Regions from separate parts of the Acidithiobacillus acidisediminis genome, predicted to be linked through region 1. Evidence: riboswitches for the same ligand, from Rfam matches in the RefSeq annotation. Region 1 holds a riboswitch; the other holds the start of a gene.

The links. A riboswitch is a leader RNA that binds a small molecule or an ion and turns the genes downstream of it on or off. The one in region 1 is predicted to bind fluoride.
Region 2: it holds a riboswitch for fluoride, as region 1 does, so the genes downstream of both, M5D89_RS11085 (respiratory chain complex I subunit 1 family protein) here and M5D89_RS04160 (hypothetical protein) in region 1, are expected to answer to the same signal.

What each region holds. Positions count from the first base shown of each region.
Region 1 covers NZ_JALQCS010000001.1:809,615-816,833, forward strand. The annotation lists gene tnpC (IS66 family transposase) at 1-471, shown strand, start outside; gene M5D89_RS04120 (hypothetical protein) at 520-990, shown strand; gene M5D89_RS04125 (hypothetical protein) at 1,021-1,221, opposite strand; gene M5D89_RS04130 (hypothetical protein) at 1,232-1,426, opposite strand; gene M5D89_RS04135 (histidine phosphatase family protein) at 1,494-2,087, opposite strand; gene M5D89_RS04140 (class I SAM-dependent methyltransferase) at 2,087-3,343, opposite strand; gene M5D89_RS04145 (HEAT repeat domain-containing protein) at 3,399-3,824, opposite strand; gene M5D89_RS04150 (DUF190 domain-containing protein) at 3,821-4,138, opposite strand; gene crcB (fluoride efflux transporter CrcB) at 4,160-4,537, opposite strand; gene M5D89_RS04160 (hypothetical protein) at 4,556-4,978, opposite strand; fluoride riboswitch at 5,027-5,089, opposite strand; gene M5D89_RS04165 (mannosyltransferase family protein) at 5,226-6,449, opposite strand; gene M5D89_RS04170 (class I SAM-dependent methyltransferase) at 6,585-7,202, shown strand.
Region 2 covers NZ_JALQCS010000001.1:2,204,501-2,211,719, forward strand. The annotation lists gene M5D89_RS11075 (proton-conducting transporter transmembrane domain-containing protein) at 1-260, opposite strand, end outside; gene M5D89_RS11080 (hydrogenase) at 262-942, opposite strand; gene M5D89_RS11085 (respiratory chain complex I subunit 1 family protein) at 952-1,893, opposite strand; fluoride riboswitch at 1,945-2,008, opposite strand; gene eno (phosphopyruvate hydratase) at 2,289-3,584, shown strand; gene M5D89_RS11095 (Mu transposase C-terminal domain-containing protein) at 3,660-5,846, opposite strand; gene M5D89_RS11100 (TnsA endonuclease N-terminal domain-containing protein) at 5,850-6,695, opposite strand; gene M5D89_RS14490 (NrdR family transcriptional regulator) at 6,878-7,051, shown strand; gene M5D89_RS11105 (ParB/RepB/Spo0J family partition protein) at 7,058-7,219, opposite strand, start outside.

The DNA.
Region 1 (7,219 bases):
GACAAGCGGCACTATCGCTATACCCATAGCCGCCCCCGGGTCGCCCAGTTCTTCACTTGGGTCGAACAGCAGCTGACGGATACGGCCTTGCTACCCAGCAATCCCTTCACCAAGGCCCTCGCCTACGTCCACAGTCGCAAGGGGCCGCTGCAGGTCTTTCTGGAAGAACCTGACGTGCCCATCGACACCAACCACATCGAGTGCCAGATCCGACCCATTCCCTTGGGGAGAAAAAACTGGCTCTTCTGCTGGACTGAACTTGGTGCAGAGCATCTCGGTATCATCCAGAGTCTGCTCAGTACCTGCCGCCTGCAGGGGATCGATCCCTACGATTATCTCGTAGACGTCCTGCAGCGGGTCGGTCAGCATCCGGCCAAGGACGTGGCCCAACTCACCCCTCGTCTGTGGAAAGAGCACTTTGCCCAGGCACCCCTGCGCTCCGATCTGCACCGCTTCCAGCAACACCGCTGATTCCACCGCCCACCTCAATCCCGACCAGGCAATAAGCCATCCTGCCTCATGCCAATGGAGGGGGGAAGAACGCCGCTGAGAGACCGGTTACGGCGTGGTGCCGCTGGACAATTGCGCGTCGGTAACGCCCGCTGGCGCCGTCACTGCGAGCTGCGTGCTCGCGCGAAGTCGGTTTTTCATTTTGATGTGCCGGGTTCCGTGGCCAAGTCCACCCATGCCGGCCTGCCTTGGCTGGCGCAGTTGCGCACGGTGCTGGGTGCGACTGTGCATTGGTGGCCCTTTGATGGTTGGACGCCACCGCCGGCAACCCATGTGGTAGCAGAATGCTACCCTTCCCTGTGGAGTGGCCGTTATTCGCGCGAGGGACGCAGCCCGGATCAGCAGGATGCGTATGCCGTGGCGGAGTCCCTGCGTTTATTTGATCAGCAAGGCGATTTGGCGGACTACTTCCACCCCGTCCTCAGCCCAGAGGAAGCGCAAGATGCCCCCTTCGAGGGTTGGATTTTAGGGGTGCGCTGAGCCGTAGGTTAGTCCGCTTACGTTGGGGGGCTAGAGGTCGTGCGCACCGCTATACTCGTAGCGGGTTGCTCCCGAGGGAGACTCGGCGCTTTCGGGTAGGAGCTTACGCAGTTCTGCCCCTGCCGCACCGACGATTTTGGCGTTCTTGTCGAGTTCTGCAGCAACTTCGCGCGCTTCGTCCATGCGCATTTCCAAGACGGTGCTCTCGGCATCTTCGCTTACGATCTTCATCTTCCCCTCCTCAATCAAATACGCCTTTGGGTTGTTGGAAATGGTCATCAATACGGTAATCCTGCTCGCCCAGAAGGTATGCCATATCCAGCGGCACCGAAGAAAAGTTCTCGGCATGTTTGATGATCGGTTCCACAATCTTGTTCAGATCTTTCTTCTGGAATTCAATACGAATGGTCTCTTTTGGAGAATCCACCAGTTTCATTATTCACCCTCCAATTTGCCTAATCTACTTTAAGTATAGTTCAATTTTCGGGTACTGATGACGCGTGCTACATGCGCGTATCGAGCCGCTGATTCCACAAGGTAATCGCCGGACTGGTATGTTCCCAGCCTAGACGGGAAATACTCGCTGCATCCAGATGCAAATGGTCTCCAAAATCCAGACCCAGGCCCAGCCAGCAGCAGGCCAGCGCGCGCAGGATATGCCCATGGGCAAAGCAGAGGATGTGCTCGTGGCCAGCAGTTCTCCAATCGTGCAGAACCTGCTGGCAACGGGCTTGAATCTGTTCCCGACTTTCTCCCTCGGGGGCGCCACAGCGGAAGATGGTCCATTGGGGATCTTCCTGATGGATTTCTGGCGTGGTCTTGCCCTCGTAACGACCATAGCGCCACTCGTGCAGACCGTCGTGGATTTGGGGCGCGAATCCGGCCAGGACGGCGGTGTGATGGGCGCGACGCAGCGGGCTGGAATAGATGCCGTCAAAATGGTGTTTGCCACGCTCAAAATATTGCCACAGGGCCTTGGCTTCTTCCCGCCCCTGAGCGGTGAGGTCGATATCGGTAATGGAGGTGTGCCGCCCGGAGGCGGCCCACTCGGTCGTGCCGTGGCGCACGAGGGTAATGGATTGTATCTGCTGTGCCATCAGACCTCCCCCCAGTCGGGTTCGGCTAAACGGAATGGATCGTTGTCAACGTACTGATACCGCCGTTCCCAGGGGCGGGGGGTCAGCTCCTCGCCGCTCTGCTTGACCGCCAGCACTTGGTGCAGCGCTGACCAGTTGCGCCAGAAGCCGTAGGCGCAGCCCGCCATATAGATGGCCCAGATGCGATAGGTCTTGTCGCTGACCAGGGTCAGGGCCTCAGCCTTGCGCGCTTCAAGACGACGTACCCAATGGATCAGGGTCTGGGCATAGTGCGGGCGCAGGTTCTCCACATCCAGGACTTCCAGATTGGCTCCAGCCATGTCCCGCACCACGCGCCAGAGATGGGGAATCTCCCCATCGGGGAAGACGTATTTGTCGATGAAATCGCTGCCCGAGTGATGATCTCCATCGTCGTCTTTGGATGCAGCGGTGATGCCATGATTCATGACCCAACCCCCCTCCTTCAGCACGCGCTGGATGACATCGAAATACTCCGGCAGCTTGGCCCGCCCCACATGCTCGAACATGCCAACGGAGCTGACCTTGTCGAAATGCTCCCGCTCGGGAATGTCGCGATAATCCTGCAGGCGAATCTCCACCTTGTCGGCCAGACCCTCGCGCTCCATGCGTGCCTGAGCAAAGGCGAACTGTTCTTCACTCAGGGTCACGCCCACGCCCTGGATGCCGTAATGCCGGGCCGCCCAGCTCAACAGCCCGCCCCAGCCGCAGCCGATGTCGAGGAGCTTTTCGCCCGGCCGCAGATGGAGCTTGCGGCAGATGTGGTCGAGCTTTTGCTCCTGGGCCGTGTCGATGTCTTCTTCTCCCGTCTTGAAGTAGCCGCAGGAATAGACCAAGTTGCGATCCAGCCAGAGTTGGTAAAAATCATTGGAGACGTCGTAGTGGTAGTGGATCGCCTCTTTGTCTTTGTTCTTGCTGTGCAGGGCCTTGCGGATGATCCCGGTCTTGGAACTTTTTTTACTGGGAAAGGCGTTACTGAGACCTTCGGCGACCGCCAGGATGTCTTGGTAACGTCCCTCGATATCGATGTCGCCCTCTACATAGCCCTCGCCCAGCACGTCCAGGGCGCTCCCCATAAGCAGGCTGGTCACCACCTTGGCCGACTTGAGATGCATGGTGACGATGGGGTTGTCAGCGAAGTCATAGGCGTGGCCATCCCAAAAAACAAGCCGCAGGGGGAGTTCATGTCCGCCCAGGCCTTTTTTGACGTGATCGAGAAAGTTCTTGCGTAAATCCACTCAACTCTCCTTTTTTGAATCCGTGAAGCCAGTGTGTTGTCTGCGTCCTTTCAGTTTAGTTCTTGTCCTGATGGGATGGGATGGGATGGGATGGGATGGGGCCGCGTGCCAGTATCTGCCGAGCGGCTTCGCGCACGGCATGTGTGGGATGATCCCTCAGACGTTTCAGGGCTTGTTGCCGATCGCTGTCGTCGGGGAGATGGGCCAGGGCCTCCACCACCGCCAGACCCTGCACCACATCCACCGCGGACTGCAGTGCGCATTCCGCCAGAGGCAGGGCAGCGGCCGGGTTGTGCTGGTTCTGCAGGCTCAGGATGGCCCCCATGCGAACCTCGGGATGGGGATTGCGCAAGGCCCAGACCAAGCGGTCGAAATAGGGCGTATTGCGCTCCCATGCCTCAATGTCGCGGCCACAGGCCGGACAGCGCACGCTGCCGATGGGGATCTCGGCATAGCAGAGGGGGCAATAGTGGTGATTCACGGACAACCGCAATCCGCTTCCCAGCGTAGGATGTGATTGACAGGCACCAATTCCTGCAGATGGGGCATGACGGCGTCCACGGTCTCGGGCTCGTCAAAGAACTCCAGCACCAGGGGCAGATGGACATTCAGGCGCAAGATGTCATCTGCGTGCACTGTGCCCTTGCTACCAAAGCCCGCAATGCCACGGAAGGCCGTTACCCCATGCACCTTGTATTGGTCATGGAGCATACGGAAGATTTCTTCCATCAAATTATGCCCGTCGTGTTTATCCCCTTCCTTGATATAAATCCGTACCACCGATACCGTCGTCATGTTTCACCTCACAAAAATGGTTCAGATACTGCGCGAAATCCAACCCCCGGCAAATGTCGCTGCCACACACAGAAACAACGATGCGAACATGTAGATCAGTGCTTTTGCTGATTCCCCATTTTCAAAGAGCACCAAGGTCTCCAGAGAAAAGGTAGAGAAGGTGGTGTACGCCCCCAAGCCCCCCGTCAGCATGCCGGTGCGTAGTTCCGGGTTAATGGAGATGCGCTCCAGGGTCTCGAAGAACAGAAATCCCATAATAAAACAGCCCATCACGTTGATGCTCAGGGTGGCCCAGGGAAAATCGCGGCCAAAGACGGACTGGACGAGAAGGGTTTGGCCATAGCGTGCCCAGGCACCAAGAACGGCAAAAATCGCTATGAATCCGAAGGTGGCGTACATGATAAGAAGTCTCCTGCTTCAAATATAGAAAACACTCGCAAAGATAACGATCAGCAGCATCCCAATATAGCCCAAATAGACATTCAGAGAGCCATTCTGTAGTACCAAACCAATACGATCGCTGAGGAATTGCACAATACGTACTGCAGGGCGAAAGAGCCAAGGACCAAAAACCGGTACCTCGCTGTCATTGAAATGCAGTTCGCGGACAAAATACTCGCGCCCGCTATGGGATCGCTCCAGGCGATTTTCCGGTCGGTAGACAAAGGGGCAAGAGACCCGCAGGGCGTTGGTGACGGCCAAGGAAGTCACGGCATTTTCCGCAGGAATCTGGCGCAGCCCGCGGCCCCAGACCGGCACCCGCCGCCGTTTAATCATGGTCGCCAAGGCAATGGCAGCCGTCAGGGCCCGGGACACCTGCAATACGATGTTTTTGACCATACCTCCCCCCTGCTTTCGCAAAACAATCTACCTGCCCCGCCAGCGCGGGGGTGGGTAGAAGTCATTAGCCACAAGGGGCGGTTCCAGGCGGACTTCATCGCCTTTTTTTAGGCTAGGAGAGCGCGGCGTTTGTGTCAACGGAAATCTTGCGAAATTTACGGCGCCGCAGCACCGCACCCAGGGAGTGCATCAAACATCAGGGAGTTAGCAATCTATATGCTTTGCTTATGATTCGTTCCGTATGGAATCAAAAGGCCCAGTGTCCAGAAACAAAAAATGCCGACTGCAAGAATAGCGCTACTGCGCTGAAGCCTAGCGCGACATAACCGGCCTGCCGACGCCAAAGCAGCAATCGTCCGGCCAGGAGGAAGAGCGGAAGATTGAGATACAAGAGCCGGTACGAAGAAACTGGACCCTGCGACGCACCCTGAAACCACAGGTAGGCAATGACCAGCACCAGCGTCAGCCATGCCCAGGCCCACTCGCGGCGCCAGAGGAACAACAGCAACGCCAGCAGATTGATGGCCAAGGTGATGGCATTCAGCAGAAAATACACAGAGCGCGCCGGGTTCAGCACCGTGACCTGTCCGGCCAGGGCCTGCCACATTGGGGTGTAATCCGCTCCCCAAAAGGGGTAGAGCTGGAGGATATGCAGCAGCTTTTGGCCGGGGGACAATTCGCCCAGGTAGGATGCATGTCCATGGATGAAGGCCAGGGGCGCATGCAGCGCCAGATATTGATAGACGATGAAGGCCAGTAGGCCGCTACAGGCCAGGATGCCCAGCAACAACGATTCGCCAAGGCCGCGCCAGTGTCGATCTCGCCAACGTTCCACGGCCAGCAGTAGCCACAGGGCAAAGGCAAAAAAAGCCATCAAGGGGCCGCTGGCGCTCCCGATCCCCAGCCAGAAAGCGCTTTTGCCCTGCTCGCCGCGTCGCCAATGGATGAGGGCGAGCAAAGCGAGGGCATTCATGAGACTCGTAGGGTAGTCACTGGCGAAGAAAAACGCCGCCGGATACAGCGCGTAGGCCCAGCTTGCCCAATCCGCGCCTACCGGCCCCAGGGCCTCGCGTGCGAAGCGATGGAAAAGAAAGAGGGAAAGAATTCCCGTCGCAGCAGCGAGCAAAATCCCCAGGGGCGCCAAGGGCAGGGGAAAAATCTGACCCAGCGTAGCCAGGAGAAAGGGATAGAGTGGGAAAAAGACAATATTTTGTCCGACGGGGGAGTGTGCCTGGTAACTGTAGCCGTGACGGGCGATATCCAGATACCATTTGGCATCCCAGTTGACTAAGCTCGCGCCCAAGGGACCTGGCACAAGATCGAGCCCACGGCTAAAAAAATAGTAGCCGCAAAAGATGCCAAACCAGATCACCAGCGCCGCCAGCAAAGCGCGTCGCAAGACCGGGCTGATCCCTTCTGTTGCCGCAAAGCGCGGGCTTTTTTTCACCACCAGGTTATTTGACTGGGCCAATGTCCGAGCCTGTCTCCCCAAAAGGACCGCTGGCATGGTAGCGCTGGCAGTGAGGCGGGACAATTGCCCATGCGCTACGCTATGTATATCCGCCCGCCTGGGGTAGGTGAAGGAAATGCCACGAGGGGTACACCAATGCAAAGTAAATCCCATTGGGAAGAGGTTTATAGCCACAAGGCCGATACCGCCATGAGCTGGTTTCAGCCGCATGCAGAGACCTCACTGTGCCTGGTCGAGCAGTTGTCGTTGGCGCCGGTAGACCCCATCATCGACGTGGGGGGTGGCGCCTCGCACCTGGTTGATGAGCTTTTGCTGCGGAGCTATGAGGATGTTAGCGTCCTGGATATTTCTGCGACGGCGCTGGCGATTGCGCGTAAGCGGCTTGGCGAAGACGCCAAACGCGTGCATTGGCTAGCCGGTGACATTCTGCAGGTGGAACTGCCGCCGCAGCATTTTGCACTCTGGCACGACCGCGCGGTGTTCCACTTTCTCACTGATCAGCAAGATCGCCAGCGCTATGTGCAGCGCTTGCTACAGGCCTTGCGTCCGGATGGTCGAGCCATCATCGCAACTTTTGCCGATGATGGTCCCACCCAGTGTAGCGGCCTGCCGGTTATGCGTTACAACGCCGATCAGCTTGCCGCCGAACTCGGTCCGCAGTTTCACCTACTGCAGCACGAGCGGCAAACCCACATCACCCCTGCCGGCAAGGAACAGCGCTTTCTCTTCGCCGTTTTTCAGCGGCTAGAGTAGAGTAATAGCGGCAGACT
Region 2 (7,219 bases), 1.4 Mb from region 1:
ATGGATGCCAGCAGATAGACCAGACCCACGCAAAACAGTACCCAGGCCCCCAGCGGGGTGAGCAGGATCAACTGGGCACCGGTCACCAGCGTCTTGTCGGGCACCGCCACCAGCATCGCCAGGGTGAGTCCGAAAACTACGACGGAGTTGCCGAAGTTGATGTACTCCGCCCAGTGTGGACGGCGGATCGCCAGCATCAGCAGGATGGCCACTGCGGGTATGATCCACAGTGCTGCGATGAGTGCGTCGAAATTCACCATCTCAGCCCACCAGCTTTTGCAGGCCGCGGCTGCTGGTGGTTCCGGCGTGTACTTTGAGGAGGCGCACCAGCATGCCGAAGGCCATGACAATGATCAGCAGATCGAAAATGATCACCAGCTCCAGGAGGTCCGGCATGCCAGGCACCAGAATCTGCGAGCCGAGAAAAATGCCGTTCTCAATCACCAGCAGCCCCAGAATATGGCTGATGGCCTCGGAGCGCAGGATCATCATCAAAAAGCCGATGAGTTTGAGGCTGAACATGCAGGTCAGGGCCAACACCGCGATATTGTCGGTCAGGTGTAGCGCCACTCCTAGTTGTCTTGCGACTTCATAGGAAAAAATCACCAGCGCCGCGCCGAGGACCATGCTGGAGGAAGGCTTGAGCAGCGGGGTGAACTCGCGTTGAATATCCAGCCGGTTGACCAGTCGCAGCACCAGATAAGGGAGCATGGTCCCGCGAAAAATCGCCGTCAGAACAGCGATGATGTAGAGTTCTGGATAATGCCCGTAATAGCCGATGGAGGCGGAAATGGCCGCGATGGTCCAGGATTCCGCCGCAAAAGCATAAACATGATTCTTCAGCCAATGGGATGCCAGCATCACGAAGGACAGCACCAGCGCCAGAATCGCCAGCAGACTGAACAGGGAAGCGGCCAGGGGACCCAGATGAAAGATCAGCATCGCACCCTCCTAAAGCTGATCAGCCACGATGGCCAGCACGGCAAAGAGAAAGGACAGCGCCAGCGGCTCCTGATAACGGTAGAAGCGTAGTCGCGACTGCAGCGTGTCCACGGCCACCATCACCAGCCCCACCGCGCCATATTTGGCCAGTATGATAAGCAAGGCGAGCAGCACCGAACCCAGGCTGCCCGTCGTGGACAATCCCCACGGAAAGAAAAAGACGTTGAGAAAAATGGTGTAGAGCAAAAACTGCTTCATCCAGCTTGCCCACTTCAGCAGGGCCAGCAATGGCCCGGAATACTCCAGAATCCGCGCCTCGTCGATCATGTAAATCTCGTAAGGGATGGTGGAGTGGATGGGCAGGCGGTCCGTTTCCACCGTCAGCAGGATGAAAAAAGCGAAGATCAGAAAGATATGCGCCGGGCTCCAGTAGGCTACCGGATGCTGCGCCAGCAGGTGATTGGCGACGAAGGGCAGCATGGAGTGATCGAGAAAAGTGATACCCACAAAGACTAGGATCAGGGTTGGTTCGGCGAGGATGGCGAGCATCACCGCGCGGCTGGAACCCAGTCCACCGAAGGGCTGACCCGTATCCAGCCCGGCCAGCAGGATGAAAAAGCCACCAAGGGTCAGGATGAGTCCGCCACCGAGGATATCCCCCATATCGGACAGGGGCAGGGGGAAATTGGTCAGCACCGGAATCAGCATCGGCACGATGAGCATGGCGGTAAAAGCCACCACCGGCGCCCAGAAAAACACCCAGGACGCAGATTCCGGTATCAGCAGAGTTTTGTGGAAAAGTTTCCAGAGATCCCGATAGGGCTGGAAAATGGAAGGACCCTGTCCGCGCTGAACGCGCTCTTCCATGGTGACCATGAAGCCGTGCAAGAGCGGTGATAACAAAAACACCGTCAAGACTTGTCCACACTGCAAGACGATATCGCCGAGCATGCCTTCCCCTTTATATGGCTTCCAACTCCCCACCGCCCGACCTTGCGGTCAGGATCAGTAGCAGTCATTAGCCTATAAAGGCGGTTATTGGGCGGACTCCATCGCCACTCGAATTGCTTATGGTAGTAAAGAGTGATGGCCGGGTCAAGCAGTAAAAAAGTAATTTAAAATAACGTGTTACAATTAACATATAGTGCTTCATTCAGTTGTGCCGTTACTCGCACGTTCGAGTGCTTTTCGGAACTGGGTTTCCATAGATTAGTGATGATGACATGCTGCGCGAGATTCACAGTGCAGTTGACCTACCTCAATTAACCCATGTTTGACACCCTACTAATTTTTCTCGTTTACTACCGATAGTTGCGCCACGCAAAATCGGCGAGACAGGAGCATTTATGGACAGCCGTATTGAAGACATCATCGCCCGCGAAATTTTGGACTCACGAGGGAATCCCACGGTGGAAGTGGAAGTATTTCTGGTCGATGGAACCCGCGCCCGCGCGGCAGCACCTTCCGGCGCCTCCACCGGCAGCAAGGAAGCCGTCGAGCTGCGCGACGGCGATGCTCACCGCTATGGCGGCAAGGGTGTAGAAAAAGTCATTCGGAACATTGAAGAAATCATCGCCCCGGACCTGCAGGATCTGGATGTCCGGGAACAAAAGGCCATCGACGACACCCTCATCGGCCTGGACGGCACTGAGAACAAAAGTCGGCTGGGCGCCAATGCCCTGCTCGGCGTTTCCATGGCCTGTGCCCGTGCTGCCGCTGATTACAGCGATCTGCCCCTCTATGCCTATCTGGGCGGCCCCGGTGCCACCCGTCTGCCCGTCCCCTGCTTCAATGTGCTCAATGGTGGCGTGCATGCCCACTGGCAAGGCGCCGACTTCCAGGAATGCATGCTGGTACCCTACGGTGCCGGCAATTTCCGTGAAGCCCTGCGCTGGGGGGCGGAAATCTACCATGCCCTGCAATCTGTTCTGCTGGGAAAACATCTCTCGGTCGGCATCGGTGATGAAGGCGGTTTTGCGCCGATGGTATCCTCCAACCATGAATCCTATGATTTGTTGCTGGACGCCATCCGTAAGGCGGGCTTTGAACCAGGCCGGGACGCCGGCATCGCCATCGACCCCGCCTCCTCGGAGTTCTTCAAGGATGGCACCTACCAGCTACGCACCGAGAAGCGTGCCATCAGCAGTGCCGAAATGGTGGCCTACTACGAAGAGATCGTCCGTAACTACCCTGTGGTCCTGCTCGAAGATGGTCTCGCCGAAAACGACTGGGAGAGCTGGAAGTTGCTGAATGAAAGGCTCGGCGGCGTCATCGAACTGGTCGGCGACGATATTTTCTGCACCAACCCCAAAATCATCGCCCGCGCCATGGAAGACAATATTGCCAACGCCACCCTCATCAAACTCAATCAGATCGGTACGGTGACCGAGACCATCACCGCCACACGGCTGGCGCAATATCACGGCTGGGGGGCCTTTGTCTCGCATCGCTCCGGCGAAACCACCGATGATTTCATCGCCGACCTCACCGTCGCCCTGGATACCGGGCATCTGAAGTCGGGTGCTCCGGCGCGTGGCGAACGGGTGGCCAAATACAACCAGTTGCTGCGGATCGAGGAAGAACTGGGTACCGCCGCCAGCTTCGCTGGTAAACACGCGTTTTGCAGACCGATCCGTTTCTGAGCACTTCCCGCACAAGTACCTGTACCAGGAACTGGGATTGGTACGGCCCACCTGAGCGAACGCGGAGCCCTCCGTTTAATCGCTCTTCCGCGTTTGCTTCAGGATATTTAAAAACCCTCTTTTGCGCGACTCAACCGTACTCGAAGAAGCGCTTGCATTTGACTGCGAACCGCCGCCGATTTTCCTTGGTGTACCAGGGTGTTCCGCTAGTTCCCATGCTTCCGCCTTCCGGACACGTTCTCGTTCTTCCCGTCGATTCTGACGGATATCCTTTACACGCTTATGGTTGCTCTGGTCAGTGGACACAGCACCCTCAGTCAGATTTTCCTGCGCTGTCACAACCGCATCTACTTGGGCCATAAACTCAGCCCGTTCTTGCAGAATATCCGTTTTGATCTCCGCTTTTCGGAGCTTGCGATCCGCCACGTAGTCCTGCACTTCCTCAACCATATACCCCGCGAAGTCCTGATTCTTCTCCAGTAGGTGGCAAGCTTCAATACCGCCTTTGGGCTGAACAATATAGATCATCTCAATATTTCTTGGATCATACGCCACCGAAACCTTCCATGTGCGCGTCGCCCTTGCACGTATGAACCATTGTTCGCGAATAGCGATCTCGCTGGTGTAATATAATCCCTGCCATTTGATGCCTAAATGGGTTACGGAGGCTTCGCCTCTTGGCATTAGGGCCAGCAACACGGCCTCCTGAGGTCGGGTTCGTAAGAATCCGCTACGATGCTCAATTCCCCAGTTCCAGAGGGTGCGCGGAAAAGGATCCACCGCGGACTGAATTTGAAATTCATCATGGCGATACCATTCCATCCAGTGCATTTTATTATAACTCAGCGTATTATAGATCATAATTTCTGTGAACGCGTTAAGATCCAGTTTTGCGTCTAAACGATAGTCCAGATCACCACGTTCTCTTGCGACACGCCGCACGGCCCCAGGTACCCAATGGATCACTCGTTCATTGGCAATTCGGAACTGCTGCTCCACTATACCCTTCCAGTCGGCACGAAAGGGCGGCGCATTCGCCACCGTAATGTTTAACGAATCTGTCAGTTCATCGGCGTGCCTACTCAGTAATTCGCCGCGATCCGCAAGGATCTCCATAGGAAGATTCTTGCACGGCCAGTCCTCATCCGATATGGAGATTCCATATTTGCTGCAAAACGCCTTTTTATCGCTCGCCGCATTAGCTAACGCCATCATCGCACCTAACCAGCTCGGTCCTTCAAGCCCCACATACAGTCCGGTGATCATGCGACTCAGGACATCGATAACAACATACACTACTGGACGGCCAATAATTTGAGACCGATTCAAGCCGCTCACCAAGTATACGTCCGCTATGGTAGCATCGATTTGGTATATGGAACCCGGGCCAAAAGCCATTTTCGTGGAACTACCCAGCACAGGGCGCCGCTTGAGCGCAAAGCGTCTCGCGCCCTCTCTCTTGGTAAACGAAGCTTCGATGTCCTGCTGTTTCTTGTACCAGTATCGGAATTGCTCCAATGTGGGTAACTGGTGAGAGGGCGGTAAAACGGGTACACGTACGCCTCCCTTTACTTCAAAGCCAACATTGAAATAATTGCTCAGCATTAGGGAATATGCGCGCTTCAGTGTAGGGGCTTTATTGGTATCAACATAAAGGCGAAAGGCTACTGAAAATATTCTACGGATGCTGTCATCGACATTAATTCCCGGCGGGGCATCCCGCAACACCGTCGCCTTTGTTGGTCGCCCCCGCTTAGATGCACTATTGGCAGATTTTTCTTTGCCTGGTCCTCCACTGCGTTCGTAGCTCGGCAGAAGGGCATTTTTCACCATACCACCCCACCAGAACCTGCGAAGATATTTATAGACCGTCATCTTGTGAACGGAGTGCTGATTTGCCGCGTCAGCTACCAAGCCGCCACGGATCGTCTCATCGTAAATATCCGGTACGCGGCTCACCATATCTTCTATGACCTTCCAGGCAGCATCGCGACGCTGTCTATGCTTGAGGAGAAAAGACTCCGGCGGGTGCAATCTATGCGCATAAGGATCCGCTACCCGAATGATGGCAGAACCGTTAGCTAGCGCCTCCTCTATATCCGCCAACCTTTTCCAGACGGGGAGGGCGAGCGGTTCATCCAATTGGATGCTGACCAGGTCGGTTGCGGTTGGGTTCACCCAAAGAATGCGTTCCACCAGAGGCGTGGAGTCCTCTTGTTCACTGATCCACTCCACGATCATACCCACCGAAAGGTTCGACATACCCTATCCCCCCGGAGCCATTTCCGTTGACCCGTGCCCGCGTATGAGAATATGTAGGTTTTCCTCAGTCTTGATCGGTTGATGCAGATCGATATCCCAGCGCCTCGTAGCTATCAGATATTTAGCCACTGCCAGACTGGTGCCATTTTCAAAACCTAACCGCCCATCACAATCTAACGCCGCTTGGAATAGTGGTATCGACTTATCGGATAATGCTCTGTGGAGTTCTGCCTCAATCCGTTCTATTTGGGGTACGGCAACCGCTGGTAGATTGTCTGTATCCCAACAACCCTGAAGGCTTCTTAAGTTCCCCACCAATGATTGAGGTATTTCGCGTTCGGTAACGATGCCCCAGTCTACTCCCTGAGTCTCCCAATATATCCGCTCAATTTCAAATTTTTCAATGACTCGCGGAGAACCAAGATCGGCTGATGGCTTCAGCGTGCGAGCCAATCGCCGCTCTCCGTCGGCAGACGTGACAATGACCAGAAAGTCGGTTGTCATCACGATAGGCTCCCCGGTTTTAGGATCTTTGGGGTGAGGGATGCTCAACATATCCGCGATCTCAAGCGTCGTCTCGATGGGGGTCAAAGGAAATTGCTCACGAATGTCCATAACACAACTGGCTCGTATATCATCCAGCATGAGGAAGTAGCTCAACTCCAACTGGGAGAGCAAGTGGTGCACACGGCCCGTTTTTCGGCCTTTTATACGGACAGACAAGCCCCGAGAAGGTACGTCGCGCACGGTGAGCCACGGTTTATAGCTTTTCTCACTGCCTTGGCCACGTCCTTCTTTCAGACGGCGCGCAATGGCTCCTGACTCGGATCTACGAGAACCTTTTGACATGAGCCTCCACCTCCAATTGAAATTTTACGCTTCACCTGGGGATGAGTATAGATCTTTAATATCGAGTCTACATCTTTATTTTTTAGTATACAACTTTATTATCTAGTATACGTCTTTATTTTATTCATACAATTGCGGGCTTTTTTGGCAAAATGTTTTTTGGTTCCGGAAGATGTGCTGAAATGGATTGTCAACACGAAGAAACAAAGGTTGTGGAATCACGAAAAAAAGAAGACGGCAGGGTTTGCCGCCGTCGGGTCTGTGAAATCTGTGGGCACCGGTTCTCGACAGTCGAGATCCCTGTCGAAGAATATCTGAAGTTTTGCGAATTCAAGAAGAATCTGCCAACAGACTGATTTTTTTCAGGACAGAATCGCCATCCGTACGTTTTCCTCGGTCACCGGCCCGGCAATGCCCGCCCGATCCAGAAGGATCCGCCAGACCGACTCCGGTAAGGCAATGCGGATAGGCTTGTCTTCCTGTGGCGCAATGGCTCCAGACGCTTCTTCTTCCATGGTGGTCTC